Regions from separate parts of the Thalassobacillus hwangdonensis genome, predicted to be linked through region 3. Evidence: riboswitches for the same ligand, from Rfam matches in the RefSeq annotation. Region 3 holds a riboswitch; each other region holds the start of a gene.

Evidence for each region. Region 3 has a riboswitch for cyclic di-GMP ahead of ACFQ2J_RS17845 (EAL domain-containing protein). Riboswitches for the same ligand answer to the same signal wherever they lie in the genome.
Region 1: another riboswitch for cyclic di-GMP. It lies ahead of ACFQ2J_RS13165 (anti-repressor SinI family protein); the one in region 3 lies ahead of ACFQ2J_RS17845 (EAL domain-containing protein).
Region 2: another riboswitch for cyclic di-GMP. It lies ahead of ACFQ2J_RS12100 (DUF192 domain-containing protein); the one in region 3 lies ahead of ACFQ2J_RS17845 (EAL domain-containing protein).
Region 4: another riboswitch for cyclic di-GMP. It lies ahead of ACFQ2J_RS13595 (hypothetical protein); the one in region 3 lies ahead of ACFQ2J_RS17845 (EAL domain-containing protein).

The regions. Positions count from the first base shown of each region.
Region 1 is NZ_JBHTKL010000005.1:729,788-734,055, forward strand. Features, by position in the region: gene ACFQ2J_RS13150 (nuclease-related domain-containing protein) at 1-89, shown strand, start outside; gene ACFQ2J_RS13155 (CBS domain-containing protein) at 242-961, opposite strand; gene ACFQ2J_RS13160 (pyroglutamyl-peptidase I) at 1,040-1,633, shown strand; cyclic di-GMP riboswitch class I at 2,031-2,141, shown strand; gene ACFQ2J_RS13165 (anti-repressor SinI family protein) at 2,169-2,312, shown strand; gene ACFQ2J_RS13170 (helix-turn-helix domain-containing protein) at 2,394-2,711, shown strand; gene ACFQ2J_RS13175 (VanZ family protein) at 3,066-3,557, shown strand; gene ACFQ2J_RS13180 (hypothetical protein) at 3,786-3,914, shown strand; gene ACFQ2J_RS13185 (glycosyltransferase family 4 protein) at 4,162-4,268, shown strand, end outside.
Region 2 is NZ_JBHTKL010000005.1:515,434-519,701, reverse strand. Features, by position in the region: gene ACFQ2J_RS12120 (TadE/TadG family type IV pilus assembly protein) at 1-313, opposite strand, end outside; gene ACFQ2J_RS12115 (A24 family peptidase) at 310-831, opposite strand; gene ACFQ2J_RS12110 (Flp family type IVb pilin) at 931-1,110, opposite strand; gene ACFQ2J_RS12105 (Flp family type IVb pilin) at 1,116-1,313, opposite strand; gene ACFQ2J_RS12100 (DUF192 domain-containing protein) at 1,326-1,664, opposite strand; cyclic di-GMP riboswitch class I at 1,829-1,915, opposite strand; gene ACFQ2J_RS12095 (helicase C-terminal domain-containing protein) at 2,253-4,268, opposite strand, start outside.
Region 3 is NZ_JBHTKL010000006.1:447,341-451,608, forward strand. Features, by position in the region: gene ACFQ2J_RS17815 (efflux RND transporter permease subunit) at 1-174, opposite strand, end outside; gene ACFQ2J_RS17820 (TetR/AcrR family transcriptional regulator) at 452-1,021, shown strand; gene ACFQ2J_RS17825 (hypothetical protein) at 1,059-1,346, opposite strand; gene ACFQ2J_RS17830 (helix-turn-helix transcriptional regulator) at 1,343-1,573, opposite strand; gene ACFQ2J_RS17835 (Spo0E family sporulation regulatory protein-aspartic acid phosphatase) at 1,703-1,864, opposite strand; gene ACFQ2J_RS17840 (response regulator transcription factor) at 2,130-2,486, shown strand; cyclic di-GMP riboswitch class I at 2,513-2,598, shown strand; gene ACFQ2J_RS17845 (EAL domain-containing protein) at 2,665-3,375, shown strand; gene ACFQ2J_RS17850 (PilZ domain-containing protein) at 3,395-3,931, shown strand; gene fba (class II fructose-1,6-bisphosphate aldolase) at 3,963-4,268, opposite strand, start outside.
Region 4 is NZ_JBHTKL010000005.1:829,261-833,528, forward strand. Features, by position in the region: gene ACFQ2J_RS13590 (threonine synthase) at 67-1,278, shown strand; cyclic di-GMP riboswitch class I at 1,629-1,713, shown strand; gene ACFQ2J_RS13595 (hypothetical protein) at 1,781-2,281, shown strand; gene ACFQ2J_RS13600 (DUF5667 domain-containing protein) at 2,294-3,325, shown strand; gene ACFQ2J_RS13605 (ATP-grasp domain-containing protein) at 3,493-4,268, shown strand, end outside.

The DNA.
Region 1 (4,268 bases), on a different contig from region 3:
TGTTGAGTGCATGTAATATTAAAAGGTTTGGTGGAGGGAGGGGTGTGAAATACCGATTGCCAGATTATAACCGGATATCGCCAGATTAATCGAGTTTTCGCCAGATTTAGGCGTATTATCGCCAGAAAACACACGGGTATCGCCAGAAAACCAGCCTCTAGCCAACCCGAGTACACGCTATTAACAGAAACCCAGCCTCCAGCTAACCCAAGCCCACCGCACAGCATTCCACGACTACAGCTCAACCCTGCCCATCCGGATAACGATTCATCTTCCCGAAAATATCCCACGCGGTCACAATACCGAGCGGCTTCCGATCACGCTCACCATCCTCAGTGATCATAACCGCCTTAAGCTTCCGGCCTTCCTCGAAGCTCACCTCGAACGCTTCCTCCAGCTCAAACAACGAACTGTCCTCCCTCAAAAAATGAATGCTGTGCTCCCGCTCATGCTCGAGAATATCTTCAGCAAGCACACCTTCCCCGACTTCACCCTTCTCATGAAGCCAGCGCACGACTCCCTCGCTCGTTAACAGCCCGCAATACGTATGCCCTGTATCATAAATCGGAAATTGAGCGACCTGATACCTGCTGAATCCCTCCAGCACATGGCTCACCAGCGAATCCTTCCGATAGTAAATCACCGGCTCAGAAGCTAACGTTAGCGCAAGTGGCGGCTGCTCAAGCGTATGGCTGATCTCTTCCAACGTCTCGACTACCTCCTCGTGCGGGGTGGCGATGAAGTAATCATCACGAACCCGTTCATGCACGATCGCATTGCGCAGCTTGGCGTACTGCTTTAACGTGTCGAAATGGAAGCGGATGATGCTGTGCTTTTGCTTCGACCGGTTCAGCAGCTCGGCGAAATTATCATTTTTCGGAAATTCGTTCAATTGCTTCAAACTTTGATGCACCTGATTGAAGGCAATTTCAAACCGCTCCGTAAGCCCCTCTCGATCCATCCAAACTCACCCCTTTTTCCCTATTATGCTCTGACATCCAACGGTCTATGTTACGATTAAAAGAAAGGAGTGGATCACATGAAAAAATTGCTGCTCACAGGCTTCGAGCCGTTCCTCGATTTTCCGGTCAACCCGACTCAGGAAATCGTACGAGCACTCGATCAGACGAAGATTAATGACCACCTAATCATCGGCCGTATCCTGCCCGTCGACTTCCAACAATCAGGAAAGCTGACCCTAGAATACATAAATGAAACACATCCAGACAAGGTGGTTGCGCTCGGTCTTGCTGCTGGCCGCCACAAAATCACACCGGAGCGGATTGCAATCAATTGCAACGACGGAGACAAGGATAACAGTGGTCACCGTCCAGAAGGCGAGCCGATCATCGAGGACGGTCCCGATGGCACTTTTTCAACACTGCCAATTAAACAAATCACAGAAATCCTCAACACCAACGGGTACCCTGCCGAAATATCCAATTCCGCAGGCACGTACCTATGCAATAACGTAATGTACCATATTCTACAGGAACCACTGGAAGCGGCTGGGTTCATTCATATTCCTGCTTCGCACGACCTCGCGATTAGGCACGGCAGAATTCCGAGCTGGTCCCAGACGGATCTCACCGAAGCTATAAAACTGGCTATCACAACGATGACTGCTAAATAAAATAGGTCGGGACCTTATCCCGACCTTAACTGAATCCTCCACCATCTTAAACCTCAATAACAAGAGACCAAAACCTTCCCAAATAAAATATTTACAGGAATAACGAACAAGTGGTTTATATTTCCAAATTAGTGGTACATACGACTATACCATGCAACAATGACCCTATATCTCACATGCTTATGCTCCAAAAGTTATTGTTCACTTTTTTTCAGAAATCTCCTTGAAGTAAAAGTGGCGCAAACCCTTGTCACCACTGAGTTTATCAAGCATCGGTCGTACCAGTGTAAGCGATCTGACATAAATCACCAAAAATAGAACTGATTAAGATACAAATTGCAACACATAAATGCATGGTGTATACAGTATATTTTTCTTACGCGATAGTACTGATTCTCCAGAAAAAAGGCAAACCCCTTGAAAAAGGGAGGCGCAAAGTTGCAGGCCTAAGGTATACATAACGAACAACGGCACACGGGAACCGAACTATGGCGGCTGGACTACCTGGAAGACTCGAATGGAGGACGGTATCGGTATGATGAATTCGAACAAACAGTGTGATCAGTTGGATGAAGAGTGGGTAGCATTGATGAAGATCGCCAAGTCAGTAGGGTTCAAAAAAGAAGAAGTCGCGCAATTCATCAACAAAGGGAGGGTAGCAGTAGAGAACGGAAAATAAATATTTTGTAAAAATTGTACTTAATATAGAACGCTTTTCTATTTTGTGATATAATCGCAAGTAGAAAGCAGGTGAGTGGATATGATTGGAGAACGTATCAAAAAAGTACGTAAAGATAGAGGGTTGTCGCTGACGGTTCTTGCCGAACGCGCAGGTGTCGCAAAATCCTATTTAAGTTCGATCGAAAGGAATCTTCAATCCAATCCGTCGATTCAATTCCTAGAGAAGGTATCAGCGGAACTGAACGTTTCCATCCACTATTTATTGCACGGAGATCAGGAAGAAGCGCAGCTTGACGAAGACTGGATGAAACTCGTCAAAGATGCGATGGACTCCGGCATTTCGAAAGACGAATTCAAAGAGTTCCTCGAATTCAATAAGTGGAAATTGAACAAATAAAGGAAAACCTGTCTGAGGTTATGTGACGTTGCTTCAGACAGGTTTTCCTTTTATTATGTGGGTCGCCGGAAAATATGGTAGAGTCGCCGGTAAGTGTGGTTGACTCGCCGGAAACCCGGAGAACTCGCCGGAACCGGCGCAAGTAGCGGTTTTTCTGACATTCACAAGCTGATCTGATGGGGGTCGCCGGAAAAATGGCAAAGTCGCCGGTAAGTGTGGTTGACTCGCCGGAAAACCAGCAAACTCGCCGGAACCACCCCCAGCAGCCAGGATATACAGACAAGCACTCATCAAAAAAACAACTTGATCAAACGTTTGATCAAGTGAATAGAATACATAAGCAAGGTGGTTATCATGAAAAACTCACTCTACTGGTGGCTCGCCCCAATCGCATGGATGGGAGTCATCTTCTACGCATCCTCACAGCCATATCAGGAGCAGGATCTCAAGCCATTCCTGTCCAATTACATCGACGTATCCTTTCTCGCTCCATACCTTGACTGGATCCGCTTCACCTATCACCATTCAGAGGTCAGCGTGGCCGAACTCGGTACTGCCGGATTCATTGAATTTTTCATTCGAAAAGGCGCTCATGTAACAGTATTCATGATTCTTTTCCTTCTTTTCTATCTGGCATTAACGAAATCAGCATTCCAAAAACCGATTCTAACCGCGCTCACCCTTACTGTTCTTTATGCAGCACTTGACGAAATGCATCAGGGGATGACACCGAACCGCACGCCTTACATTGGTGATGTGGTGCTGGATACGATTGGAGCTTTGATTGGAGTTGGATTAATTCTATTGATTTCAAAGAGGAAGAAAGACCCGATTTCCAAAAAATGAAATAAAATGCTGAAAATCTTATAATTCGACATTATTTTCCTTGTTTTTGTGATAAATTGGAACTATTATCTATTTAAACGACAACCTACAAATATAATCGGGCCACACCGAATAATAGAACAAGTAATCTGACGAATTTTTAGATTACTAGTATAAATGTCTTTTAATAGGGAATGGGAACAATACGTGTCTATAAAGTACGGAATAAGCACAGGGAAGGTGTAAGTAATGGGGAATGAAAATGAGTTGTATGAACTGCTTTCGAAGATCGTCAATATGGCAGAGTCCGAAGAAGTGAAATCCTGCCAAGACGTCATCAATATCTTTGAAAACGAATTCCAGTTCAATAAAGCATGATTATAGGAAGAACGATGAATGAACGATGAATGATTGTAAGGAAGCATCCACCGCAGTTCAATGAAGGTAGATGCTTTTAAACTTGCCTTGATTTGCCTATACTAAGTTCAAGTAGCGGGGCAATTTCCCTGCTTTCATTATTAGACAAAAACCCTCAATAATAGAACAGCTTTATGATTATGACAAAATCGGTTAAAATATAGAAGGTTCGACAATATTTTACTATGAGATAAAGAGGGGTTTCTTTATGGTTAGTATCAGCAACCTCCTGATAGGGCTGATGATTTCGTTTACGACCAGTTTTCTTCTGACCTTTCCGGTACGTAAGCTTGCATATAGATTGAAAGTGATGGA
Region 2 (4,268 bases), on a different contig from region 3:
TCACCATCTCAAATGGGTACTTCAATGTCACTTCCACATATTCTCCTGATTTTCTGACGCTGTCACCAGGGGAAATGTCGACGACTAATGCGTCCTTATCTTCAAATGTAATATAGTCCCTCGCAAAGACACCGATTTCCTGATCATCTCCACCCAATCCTCCTACACGGACGGCTTCCTGAGAAGCCATATGAAGATGAGTGTAAGAATAGAGCATGCGCCCGAAATCGATGATTCCCACTAAAAGCAGCAATAGTACCGGAAGGATTAGTGCCAGTTCAACAAGGGATTGTCCCTTTTCATCTTTTATCATAGAAAAATCTCTCCATCGAGACCAAAGCTGATCAACGTGCCAATCGCAATAGCAACCCCATAAGGGTAGGTAGCTTTATAGTCGTCTTTATTAATTCCAAGAGAGAGTTTCGCTCCATTTTTCCAGCCCCAAAGCCAGTAAATGATCCCCCTCAAACGTGACGTCACCCCTCTTCGGAAAAGTAAAATACATAATGCCAGAACGCCGCCTACCAATGCCATATATAAGGCTGATACCAATACGAAACCGACGCCTTTAATCGCCCCTATGACAGCGAGGAGCTTCACATCTCCAGCCCCCATCCCTCCCATCAAGTAAGGAATGAGCAGCAAGCCTAATCCTGTAAGTAACCCGAGGATACTGTTGCTAAATCCGGGAAGTCCTGACTGCACAAGATGTAGCGTCAATGCAAGCAGGAATGTTGGAAAGAGAACTTTATTATAGATTTTCCGGCTTCGGATATCCGTGATCACGCATACAATCAGAAGAAGGATCAAGATCATATCCAGGAGATCCATCCCTATCACCTCTCTAAAATGAAACGATTTAGTAAAAGAAGAGCCTCACGCATTCGGACACGTAAGGCTGACGTACGAAAATAATATAAGTGCTGTTTACTAAGGATGTAAGACGTTGTTCCCTTCGGAGACGACACCGATTGCCTCCTTGAACATTGTTACGATATTTTCTCGAAGGACAATGATTGTCACGAATGCACTAAAGGCAATAAATGAAATAACCAACCCGTACTCGGACATCCCTTGGCCACCCTCATCCAACAAGAGTTTTCTGATCATTTCAATCAACTACCTGCAGAAGAATCTCCGCTTTCTGTTCCGACGATTGCATCTTTAGCATTTGTGAACAACGATACGATTTCATCACGTAGAACTGCCAGTGTACCAACAACCGCAACTGCGATAATCCCTAGTACAAGCCCGTATTCTGTCATTCCCTGACCTTCTTCTTCGACTACTAGATTTTTCATTTTTTCTACCATTCCAATTCCTCCTCAATTATTTACGAAATCAAGGGAATGCCCCTGTTTCGTCATCGTTTTTTTTACAGTACCGACTGGAAGCTCCACTACGGAAGCTGCATCAGCATAGACCTTTCCAAGCTTACCTGGTTCCATCGACTCATCAATTGCAATGACTACATTCAATTCATTCACATACACAACATCGATCGGGTAATTCATGAAGAAAGTATGAATGGATCTGCAGGGCTTAATATGCAATCCGGCTCCTGAGTTAAGTTGGCCTGTAAACATCAAGCCTCTCAGTCGCTGAAAGAACCGATATGCCTGACGAGTTTCACCAGCAAGTAGTTGTTCGTTACTCAGGTTCACTACCTTCAACCTTTCACCTCCATTTCAAAAAAAAATAACCCTGCCTTACCGAAGGCGAGGTTATGTTACCAGCCATACACAAACCGCGAACGAAAGAAGCCATACAAAATACAAAATGCTTCCTTCTTCCTTTGTTATGTATAAACCAGTATGCCCCTGGATCCTTCGATAGCTGGCTGGCTTAGTGCATATGCACGTTAGCCCCTATAGCTTTGCGTCACTGACTTTCATCAGTTTTGCCTTTATCGAGATACAGTTTATAAGTCTTCCGACTGATCTCTTGCGTTCATCATATAAACGATCTAGCAAAAAAGGAATCGGACAATAGACACACATATCTCCAATTGCACACTGGTAGCTTTATATAATTCAGAATATTTAGATAATTATTTTATACTATACCGACATCGCAACCATTTTATTAACCATTCTTTTTTATCTATTTATTTAACATATATTTCAATTTAAAATTGGTTTTTCAGGATATTAGGCATGATAGTAAAGAATCACTTAAATTTTAAAAAAAACCGAAAAAAGTTGAAATTGGTCTAATTTCGTTTCCTATTTCCCGGGAAATGTTGTCGCAAATCAGCGAATGACCGTGTAATGCTTCCACTCTTCAGGTAGCAGGTAATTATATTTGTTAGTTAGAAAACGATCATCCACCAGGAGAATCTTCCCTTTATCCTCCTCAGAGCGGATCAAACGCCCTCCTGCCTGAAGTACTTTGTTCATCCCTGGATACACATAAGCATAATCATACCCGTTCTTCCCTTTTTCGTTAAAATATTCTTTAATCAGTTCCTTTTCAAATGACCTTGGAGCAAGTCCGATTCCCACGACTGCAACTCCATTCAATCGTTCACCCCGAAGATCGACACCTTCCGAAAACACGCCACCAAGGACTGCGAATCCTACCAATGGTTTGTTCAGGTCCGGCTGAAATGCAGCCAGAAAACTGTCTCGTTCATTTTCCGACATGCCGAAATCCTGAATGATTGTGTCCGCCTCAACCCCGAGACGCAACCATTCCCGATAGACTTGTTCCATATAGTGATAGGAAGGGAAAAAGAATAAGTGATTCCCACTCGTTTCACTTACCATATCGTACAACGCCATCGCCAGAAGCATGCTCGTCCTTTCTCTATCTTTATACCTCGTCGATAAAGGAAAGATGTTGATCTGCATTTGTTCCTTTGCATAAGGGGATGGAAGCTTCAGAATATAGTCCTCTTTCGCTCCTCCAAGCATATCCTTGTAATAACCAAAAGGAGACAAGGTAGCCGAGAAGAAAATGGAGGATGCAAATCCTGAGCTGATTTTCCCTACTAACAATGAAGGATCGAGACAGTAGAGATGGATGGAACCGTTCTCGTTCCCTTTCTGTCCAAAGATGACATAATGATCGTCAACAAGCTGAAGAATCTTCATGAAGTTTTGGACATTGAAATAGCAGCTCAACAATTCTTCAGCATCTTCCTCCATCTCTCGCAGCACACTATCCGCTTCCGTAATGAAGCGGTCCAAGCTTTCCTCCAAGGGACCAGGAACTTCATCGTGGACAAACCCTTCAGCATCATGGTTGGCATTTAGATTTCTAAATTCACTTTCGATCGCGTCCACCACTTGATTCAATGATTCATCCATACCGTCCATTTGTTTTAAACGAACGAACTCATCCTTTGTCAGTACGGCAGAATACATCTCACGTGACCGCTCCACCAGATTATGCGCTTCATCTACAAGAATAGCAGTGTGCTTCTTGTCCTCCGACATCAATCGTTTTAAAGCTACTCTAGGATCGAAGATGTAATTATAATCACAAATGATCACATCCACTGCATAAGCAAGATCAATGGAAAATTCGAACGGACAAATCCGATGCTTACGAGCGTAAGATTCCACGACGTTTCGAGTCATTTGTGTTTCGTTCATGAGGATGTCTACAATCGCCCCATTGATCCGGTCATAGTATCCATCTGCAAATTCGCAGTAATCCGGCTGACAGATTGTTTCTTCTTTAAAGCAAATTTTATCTTTTGCCGTCAAAGTGACCGATCGCAGCCGCAGACCTTGTGCTGCCAGACGTTCGAGCGCTTCTTCTCCAGTCATTCTAGTGACTGTCTTAGCAGTTAGATAGAAAAGCCTTTCTACGCCTTCTCCCTCCATTGCCTTAATTGCCGGAAAAAGGGTGGAAATCGTTTTCCCTATTCCTGTCGGTGCCTGAGCAAATAACTTCCGTTTTTCAGTAACTGTTTTATAAACAGAACCAGCCAGTTTTCGCTGCCCTTTCCTATATCCCGAAAAAGGGAAAGAAAGATCGGGGATCGTTGCTTCCTTCTGCTGCTTGATGTGGGCTAGTATTCGTCCATATGATGCGTAGGTCTCCACCGCATGACCCATGAAATCTTCCAACTCATCGTAACTGAAGGTGTGGAGGAACCGCTTTTTCTCTCGTGTTTTTTTCTGAACGTATGTAAGCTGCACATCTATTTCTGGGAGTCCATGATCATCCGCATATAAGAAGGCATAGCCTTTGGCCTGTGCCCAATAGACAGGATAGCTTTCTTCCGTCAGCTCTTCCAGCGCAAGTGATGTCGACTT
Region 3 (4,268 bases):
CATTACTCCGCTGATGCCATCAATCGCTTCGAGATTCTTCTTATATTCAAGCGCTTCTGTGACGGACACATCTTTGACCATCATCCGCGCATTCGTCATCGGTTCGTCGAATTCTTCCTCCATCACATCCACTGCATTCATCGACGGCGAGTCTTCCGGCAGGTAGTCAGCCATATTGTAATTGACCGAGACCCCGAACTGCGCAATCGTGCTCAGTAATGTAAGGATGAAAAAGATAATCACAATGCTCTTTTTATGTTTTATGATTCGTGCTGCCCAATCTATAAGTCCTCATCCTCTCTTGCAAAACCGTAACTCACACTCTACTATTGTATTTGACACCGTGTTGGATATTCAACAAACAGTTTGCTATGATGCGTCAGTTTCCCAACACAACGATAGATAAGTGTTGGATTGTAACAAATTTTTAACAAAATGGAGGCAGGACGAATTGAGTGAAAAATTGGACCGCCGTAAGAAATACACGAGGAAAGTGCTGAAGGAAAGCCTGATTACTTTACTGGCAAACAAAACAATTTCTGATATTACTGTAAAAGAAGTGTGCGAGCTTGCCGATATCAACCGATCGACCTTCTACACCCACTACTCCGACCATTATGACCTGCTCAGTAAAATAGAAGAAGAAATAACCGAGGATATGAACAAATACCTTCACAGCTACAGCTATGAAATTGAAGAAGAGTCAATTCAGATGACCGAGAAAATTCTCGAATACGTGGTTGATAATAAAGTAATGTTCCAGACATTTTTGAAGCAGGATGCAGCCCCGACGTTTGAACAACGGATGATGGATTTGACACGAGGATTCATGATGAACAACTGGATGAAGGACCATTATCTGCAGGCGGATGAGTCTAGGTATTTGAGTTCCTTTGCCATCAGCGGCGCCATCCAGGTAATCAAGGATTGGCTTGAAAACGATTTGGACCAGTCTCCGAAGCAAATGGCTGTGCTGATCAATAACTTCATCAATTACGGATTTTCCTATCTTGATAAATGAAAACATCCAGAACCCGGGAGTTCTGGATGTTCTTTTATTACGCCCGCTTTCTGATCGTGTAAAGTGTAGCTCCCTGCACAATAAACGTAAGCAGGATCAGCACCCACATCGTATCCCGGTAAAAATCATAAGAGACTTCCGAAAAAGAATGCGCCGTTTCCAACAGCAGCCATCCGATTGGAAGGATCGGTGCTGAGAACATGTAAGACTTGTTCAGAATCGCCTGGCCTCGTTCATCTTTCCCTTCTTCTCCCCAAGACACCTTGAAGATGATATAAAGTGATACTAAAAATACCGGCATTAAAATGATTCCTGCGAAAATCATTCAATCTCCCTCCCCTTGTATTGAAATACTTCATTTATATCCTTTTCGAACAACTCTGCGATTTGAAACGCTAACTTGAGTGATGGATTGTAACGGTTTTTCTCCAATGAAACGACTGTTTGTCTGCTGACACCAAGCTTCTGGGCAACTTCCTTTTGCGACCACTTCTTCTCTGCACGAAAGACCGCAATACGATTCTCCAACTCTCCATTATCTTTAAGCACCATATGTTCAACTCCTCACGATGCTTATTGTAATATATTTTTTACATAGTGTCAAAAATATATTACATATTACCATAAAAAAATTCCCAACCATGTGGCTGGAAAGTTGACAGTACGCTCTATGATGAAAAATTATGCTTTCATGATGATCTGATTATGTAACTGGTCCAATTCCTGTGAAAGTTTGAGGACGATCGGGTCTTGAAATCCACGTTCCATCCCTTCCTGCATCATCCGGTGGCGTTTTCTTTCAAGCTCTCTCCGGATGGGGTCGTACAACTGAGGTTGAGCCATGCAACCTCCTCCTTTAATATCATACATAATTAAATTGTCCCTTTGCAATATTTTACATTATGGTATCATATTTCAATAAAAATTGGTACATTTCTAAAAAAATAATTCAAAAACAATGCCTTTATACCCATTAATTCCCATTAACAATATTAAAATAGTAATAAATACCCTTATATGGTTAGAAAATACCACACATAAGTAATAGATGTTATTTTACTAGTATAGTAATATGTACATATCGACGCATGTCGAAAGGAGGAGATTTATGTTGAAAGTGGTTAATGCTTACTTATTATCCCCGCAAGATATCAATGATCTGATCTACGCTATCGATACGACGATCAATCATGAGAATTTTTCTTCCGATCAAATCGACCGCCTTAAAAGTTTGAAGTTAGAATTCGCAATTAATGAAAAAGATATAGTTAACCATTCAGACTTCAGAAAAAGCTTAACTGCTAGAGAAGACGAAGTACTTTCCCACCTATTGAACGGAGCAAACTCGCTGAATATTTCAAAATCCCTTCATATTTCAGAACACACCGCAAAAGCCCACATCAAGAACATCTACAAAAAATTAGATGTGAATGGTAAATCTGAACTGATATTGCGATACACGTGAAATAAAGATACAACTAATATCCGCCCTACCGATAATGGCAAACCAGTTGAAAGGCTGGGACGCAAAACCACGGGTCTACAGATGTTCTATCTACGATAGCCGGGTTACCGAAGCATGGGAGACAAAGCAGTCTCTTATTTGAGACTGCTTTTTTTAATGAATAAAAAGGAGCGATTCAATGAAAACAGATTACATGCCGTTAACTGTCGCTGAAAGTTTTTATCATAATTACCAGCCGATCTTCAATCTTAGAACATGGAACAAAACAGGATACGAGGTTTTATTCCGCTCAAAGATTCACGCAACCCCAGTCAAAGCATTTCAAATTGCCAAAAAGGAAAAGAACCTCTTCAAACTGGATATCGAGTCGATAAAACTGGCTCTTCACAACCTATCGACTTTTCAACACATTCACAAAGGTGCCAAGTTGTTCATCAATGTCTATCCTTCCACGATACTTCATCCAGATTTCAACTTCTTCTTCAAAGAACATATTCACCCTTGTGTACAGAAAGATTCTCTCGTGTTTGAGTTGAACGAATCCGAAGAGTTGGATCACCCAGGTCCACTTGTAAAAAAATTAGATTCCTTAAAGAGTTCTGGCTTGAAAATAGCTATCGATGATTTCGGTGCTGGCAGGAGTGACATGATGAACCTGCTGGAATTGAACCCGGATTATATCAAAGTCGACCGTTATATTACTTCCGAACTCGATACATCACCGAAGAAACAGGAATTTCTTCAGTATTTAGTCAACTATAGCCGAAGATTCAACATTAAATTGATTTTAGAAGGGATTGAGACTTCAAAAGAACTTACGGTAGCCAAAATGCTTGGAGTAACGTATGCTCAAGGTTTCTTATTGGGAAAACCACAAAAGTTGATGTAATAGGAACGGAGGGGCCATGATGATTTGGTTAGTCAGTTATGGTTTAGTGGTTAGTTTGTTGATGTTGTTCCTGTTGCTGAAAGGTAATCGACTTTTTGTGAAAAAGAAAAAAGAAATCGTAGAATTGCAAAAGCAGCTTCAAACTATAAAGAAAGAACTCATGCCCGTAAAAGCAGGTACGAGGAGGAATTTCCGTTTAGAAGTCCCACAAATCCCTTGTACGATCGAGTTCGTTGACGTGGAGGAAGAAAGCCTGAAAAGACTGACGAATAGAAAAATCACTTCACACATTGAAGATATAAGCACATCTGGTTTAAAAATTACCTCACCATACAATTTGCCGATAAAGTCGAAGCTGAAAATAAAAGTCGTGTTTGAATTGAACAATGAAACCTTTGAACAATTCGGACTCCTTGTCAGGAAAGAAGAGCATATCCATCAAAAGATGAACCAATACGGAGTGCAGTTCATCAATGTATCGATGAAACAGCAACAGAGTATCATCTTACAGCTAAATAAGATTCAAGCTGAGCGAAGGCAAAAAAGAATTTCTTAGCGAATAAAAGGTGCTTCATGAGAAGCACCTTTTATTCTATTGCTTTTCCAACTGACCCGAACAACCTCATCTTTATTCTGATTGTTTCTTTCAGCTGTTCCCGCCCCAGACTTCCATATACGCTGGCATCATATAATCCTTTATCGTTTTCCAAACAATTTCGAACAGCTTTAGAAAAAGAAAGATGATTATCTGCATTCACATTAATTTTCGCGGTTCCCAATGCAATGGTACGCTTAATATGGTCAGCAGATAAACCTGAACTTCCATGTAAAACCAATGGAACTTTTGTTAATTGGGAAATTTCCTTCATCCCTTCAAAATCCAATTTCGGTGC
Region 4 (4,268 bases), on a different contig from region 3:
CATCCAATCAAGAATGGGTGTGACTTAAATTTTCAAAATAGTCGGAAAAACCGAAGGAGGGCAAACATGAGATTTTGGTTTACATGTAATGGCTGTGGAAAAAACAAAACATTTGATTTAATTGAAACCAAATGTGAATGTGGTGGCACTTTGGGAGTAGAATATGACCTCGATATGGTGGCACATACATTTACGAAAGAAAGCCTGAAAGAACGGGTTCCTTCTATGTGGAGATATAAAGAGCTTCTCCCTGTCGAACATATGGAAAATGTCATTTCCTTAGGGGAAGGCTGGACGCCGCTCGTCCGCCTTGAAGAAGCGGAGAAAGAATATCCTGTCAAAAAGTTGTGGGTGAAGCGGGAAGAACAGAACCCGACTGGCAGCTTCAAATCACGCGGATCATCAGCAGCAGTGTCTGTAGCAAATGAGTATGGGGTCAAAAAAGTTGCCGTGAATTCTAATGGGAATGCCGCTTCAGCACTAGCTGCATATGCGGGCTACGCTGGAATGGAAGCATATGCGTTCGTGCCTAAGGATTGCCCAGGCCTGATTGTGGAAGAATGCATGCTGCACGGTGCTCATACGTTTTTGGTGGATGGTTTGATCCAGGATGCTGGAAAGCTGATCCAGGACGGAAAAAAAGAGCAGGGCTGGCACAATGTCGGCACATTGAAGGAACCGGGAAGAGCTGAAGGAAAAAAGACGATGGGATTGGAATTGGCAGAACAATTTGATTGGAACCTGCCAGACGTAATCATCTACCCGACAGGCGGTGGATCCGGTGTCATCGGGATGTGGAATGCGTTTCTGCAGCTGAAAGAGCTTGGGTTCATTGAAGGAGATCTTCCGAAAATCGTCAGCGTGCAGGAAGATGGCTGTCAGCCTATTGTTACTTCGATTGAAACTGAAAGTCCATTCTCTGCACAAACCTATGGAGTCGTGTCCAACCCGACCGGCATGCGAGTACCAAGCCCTCCGGATGGGGAACTGATCACTTCTATCCTACGTGATTCTAATGGGACAGCTGTTGCGGTTACCAAAGAAGAAATCAAAGATGCGCAGTCTTACTTCGGTAAGTATGGAGTTTCTTCATCACCGGAAGGATCCGCGACGATGGCAGGATTCAAACGGTTGGTAGAAGAAGGCTGGCTCTCTGAAGATGACGAAGTCGTACTATTCAATACCTCACACGCTATGAAATACTTACCATATGAAGTGTCGAACGTACCTACAGTAAAGAACTATCAGGATTGGATAGCGACTCAGCACGTATTTTAATGTAAAATGCTAAGCGTAAGCGCTTAGCATTTTTTTGTGAGCCAAGTGTAATCTGCTTTCCAGCGAGTCTTAAAAGGTTGCCGGCGAGTTTTTGAATTTACCGGCCACTTGCTCACCTTTACCGGCAACTTCCGGATTTTTCCGGCGCCATCTGAAATTTACCGGCGACTGACTCTTAATACTTACAATCTCTATACGCTTAGCACTTTTTGATCGCAATTTACGATAGGGTATTAGGTGTGTATATTTTCCTGATTAGTCCAATTATTCGGGTTTATATTCCTGATTTAGGCATAATTAGATAAAGCATCAAAGGTAATTATGGTATTATTAGATTATCAACTTCATATATTCGACAAAGGCAAACCTATTGAAAAGTAGGGACGCAAAGCTACAGGGGCTAAAGGTGTTTATCTATGCTTGCCAGCTGCCAATTACGTGTAAACCTATCCATGTAATTGGATAGGTTTATTTATTTTTTCAATACAAAGGAGGTTAGGATTTGAGATTCCGCAGCTTTATCGTAAGTATTTTGTTGTTATTTACATTAAGTGCATGTAATTCGCCTGAGGAGGTGCAAGGCAAACAAGGGAATTCTTCTAAAGAGAGTAAAGAATCGGTCTTATACGAAAATACTTCTTATCATTTATCTGTTGGGGAAATGGAAGGCTGGTTACTTGAAAAAGAGACAGACGAAGGTAGACTTCATGCGAAATTCACCAACAATCAATCGAAAGCAATTGTAACCGTAACCGAAACAACTAAATCTTTCGAAAACATCAAAGATGAGTTGAAAGATGGAGCGGGTAAAGTAGATGTGGTTCAAGATGATAAGGCTTCTATTTCTTTTATCTCTGGATTGAATGAAAAGATGAGAACAGATATTTATATAAAGAAACATCGAGAATTTACATATGTATTTACGTTCATTTCACCTCTCTCAGCTTATGAGAAGAAAGAGAATGAGATCAAAAAATTCTTGGATGAAGTCCATCTAAAATAAGGGGGATTTATAATGAGAAAAGTGTTAAGTGTAGGCGCTGCTTTCAGTCTGGTATTTTCAATCGGGATGACAGGTGTGTCTGCTGAAGAAGGACAGACCGATATTCAGTCTGAGTTTTATCAAACGATACGTTTTATGGAAGAGTCCACTTTTGAATTAACAAAGGATCAAAAGGAAAAAGTGCACTTATTGAATGAATTTGCCGAAAAGCGAATGAATGAAATAGAGACTGCATTGGAACGTGGGGAAGAAGAGCTTGCCTTACAATTGATTGATGAATTGGAAAATCTCATCGATCAAAAAGAGGAAAGTGTCACTGTACTGAAGGATGGAAGTGATTCGGAAACGATTGAAGATGATTCACTGGATGAAGCACTGGAGTCTTTGACTAAAGGTACAAAACAAATTGATGCCCTTCTTCAAAGAGATGACTTGCCTGAAGAGGCGAAGAAAGGTTTGGAAAAAGCGTTGGCTCAGCATCAAAAAGTACTGCTTGACTCCAAGACCTCAAAAGGCTCGGCTGAGGATGAAGACGAAGAAAAGAACGACGATAGTAATGATGATGAGGAACAAAAAGAAGAAAAGAACAGTAATAGAGATCGTGACCAAAATCGAGTAGATCGTAACGAAGATAAAGATGATGACAGAGATCGCCGCGATGACGATGATGACCAGGACGAAGATGAAGACGAGGACGATGACAGAGATCGCCGCGACGACGATGATGACCAGGACGAAGATGAAGACGAGGACGATGACAGAGATCGCCGCGACGACGATGATGACCAGGACGAAGATGAAGACGAGGACGATGACAGAGATCGCCGCGACGACGATGATGACCAGGGTGAAGATGAAGACGATGATGATGACAGAGATCGCCGCGACGATGATGATGACCAGGATGAAGATGAAGACGAGGACGATGACAGAGATCGCCGCGACGACGATGATGACCAGGATGAAGATGAAGACGAGGACGATGACAGAGATCGCCGTGATGACGATGAAGATGACGAAGATGAAGATGACGATGAACAGTGAGACGACGATTGATGTAAGGATGATTTAATAATTGGCTTTGTAAAAAGCGCTTGTGAGGATATGACTTCTCCCAAGCGCTTTTTAATTTTCAGTGGAGAGAGGTGATATCAATTGACTTCTATTTCTACTATACTGTGAATAGTAGTTAATTCAGGGAGGCATCTTACATGCTAGGCTGGCTGATTGTAAATAGTTTTACTGCTTCATCTAAAAAGTTTCAGGACAATTACGACTTACTTCAGAAAGCTGCAAATCTAAGAAACATTTCTCTGACGATTAAAACAGATATTGATTTGTTTTATGTCTTACATAAAGAAGAGAGTAAGAATACAAAACCTGATTTCGTTATTTCTTGGAACAATGATGTATTTCTGGCAAAGTACTTGGAGAGCTTGGGCGTTCGTGTTTTCAATTCATCGGAAGCAATTGAACATACTGCAAATAAAGCGCTGACCCATATTCGTCTGAATGATTGCGGTTTACCAATGCCGAAAACGATTCTGGCACCGGTCAACTTCAATCAGTCCGAGGGTTTGTATAGGGATTTTATTGAGAGAGTAGTTGATGAGCTAGCATTTCCCATGATTATTAAGGGTTGTTACGGATCTTTCGGAAAGCAAGTGTTTCTTGCTCATTCCGCACAAGAATTAGTGGAGAAGGCTCAGGTGTTCCAGCATAAGCCGTTCATGTTCCAGGAATTCATCGCATCCAGCAACGGCCGCGACGTGCGTATCAATATTGTCGGTAATCAGCCGGCTGCATCAATGCTCAGGACTTCTGGTAACGATGACTTTCGGGCGAATATCACCAATGGTGGCATCATGCGAACCTATCAACCAACGGATGAACAAATACAGTTGGCTATCCGTGCTAGTAAGGAGCTTGGGCTTGACTTCGCCGGGGTTGACCTTCTGTTCGGGAAAGAAAATCAGCCGATCATTTG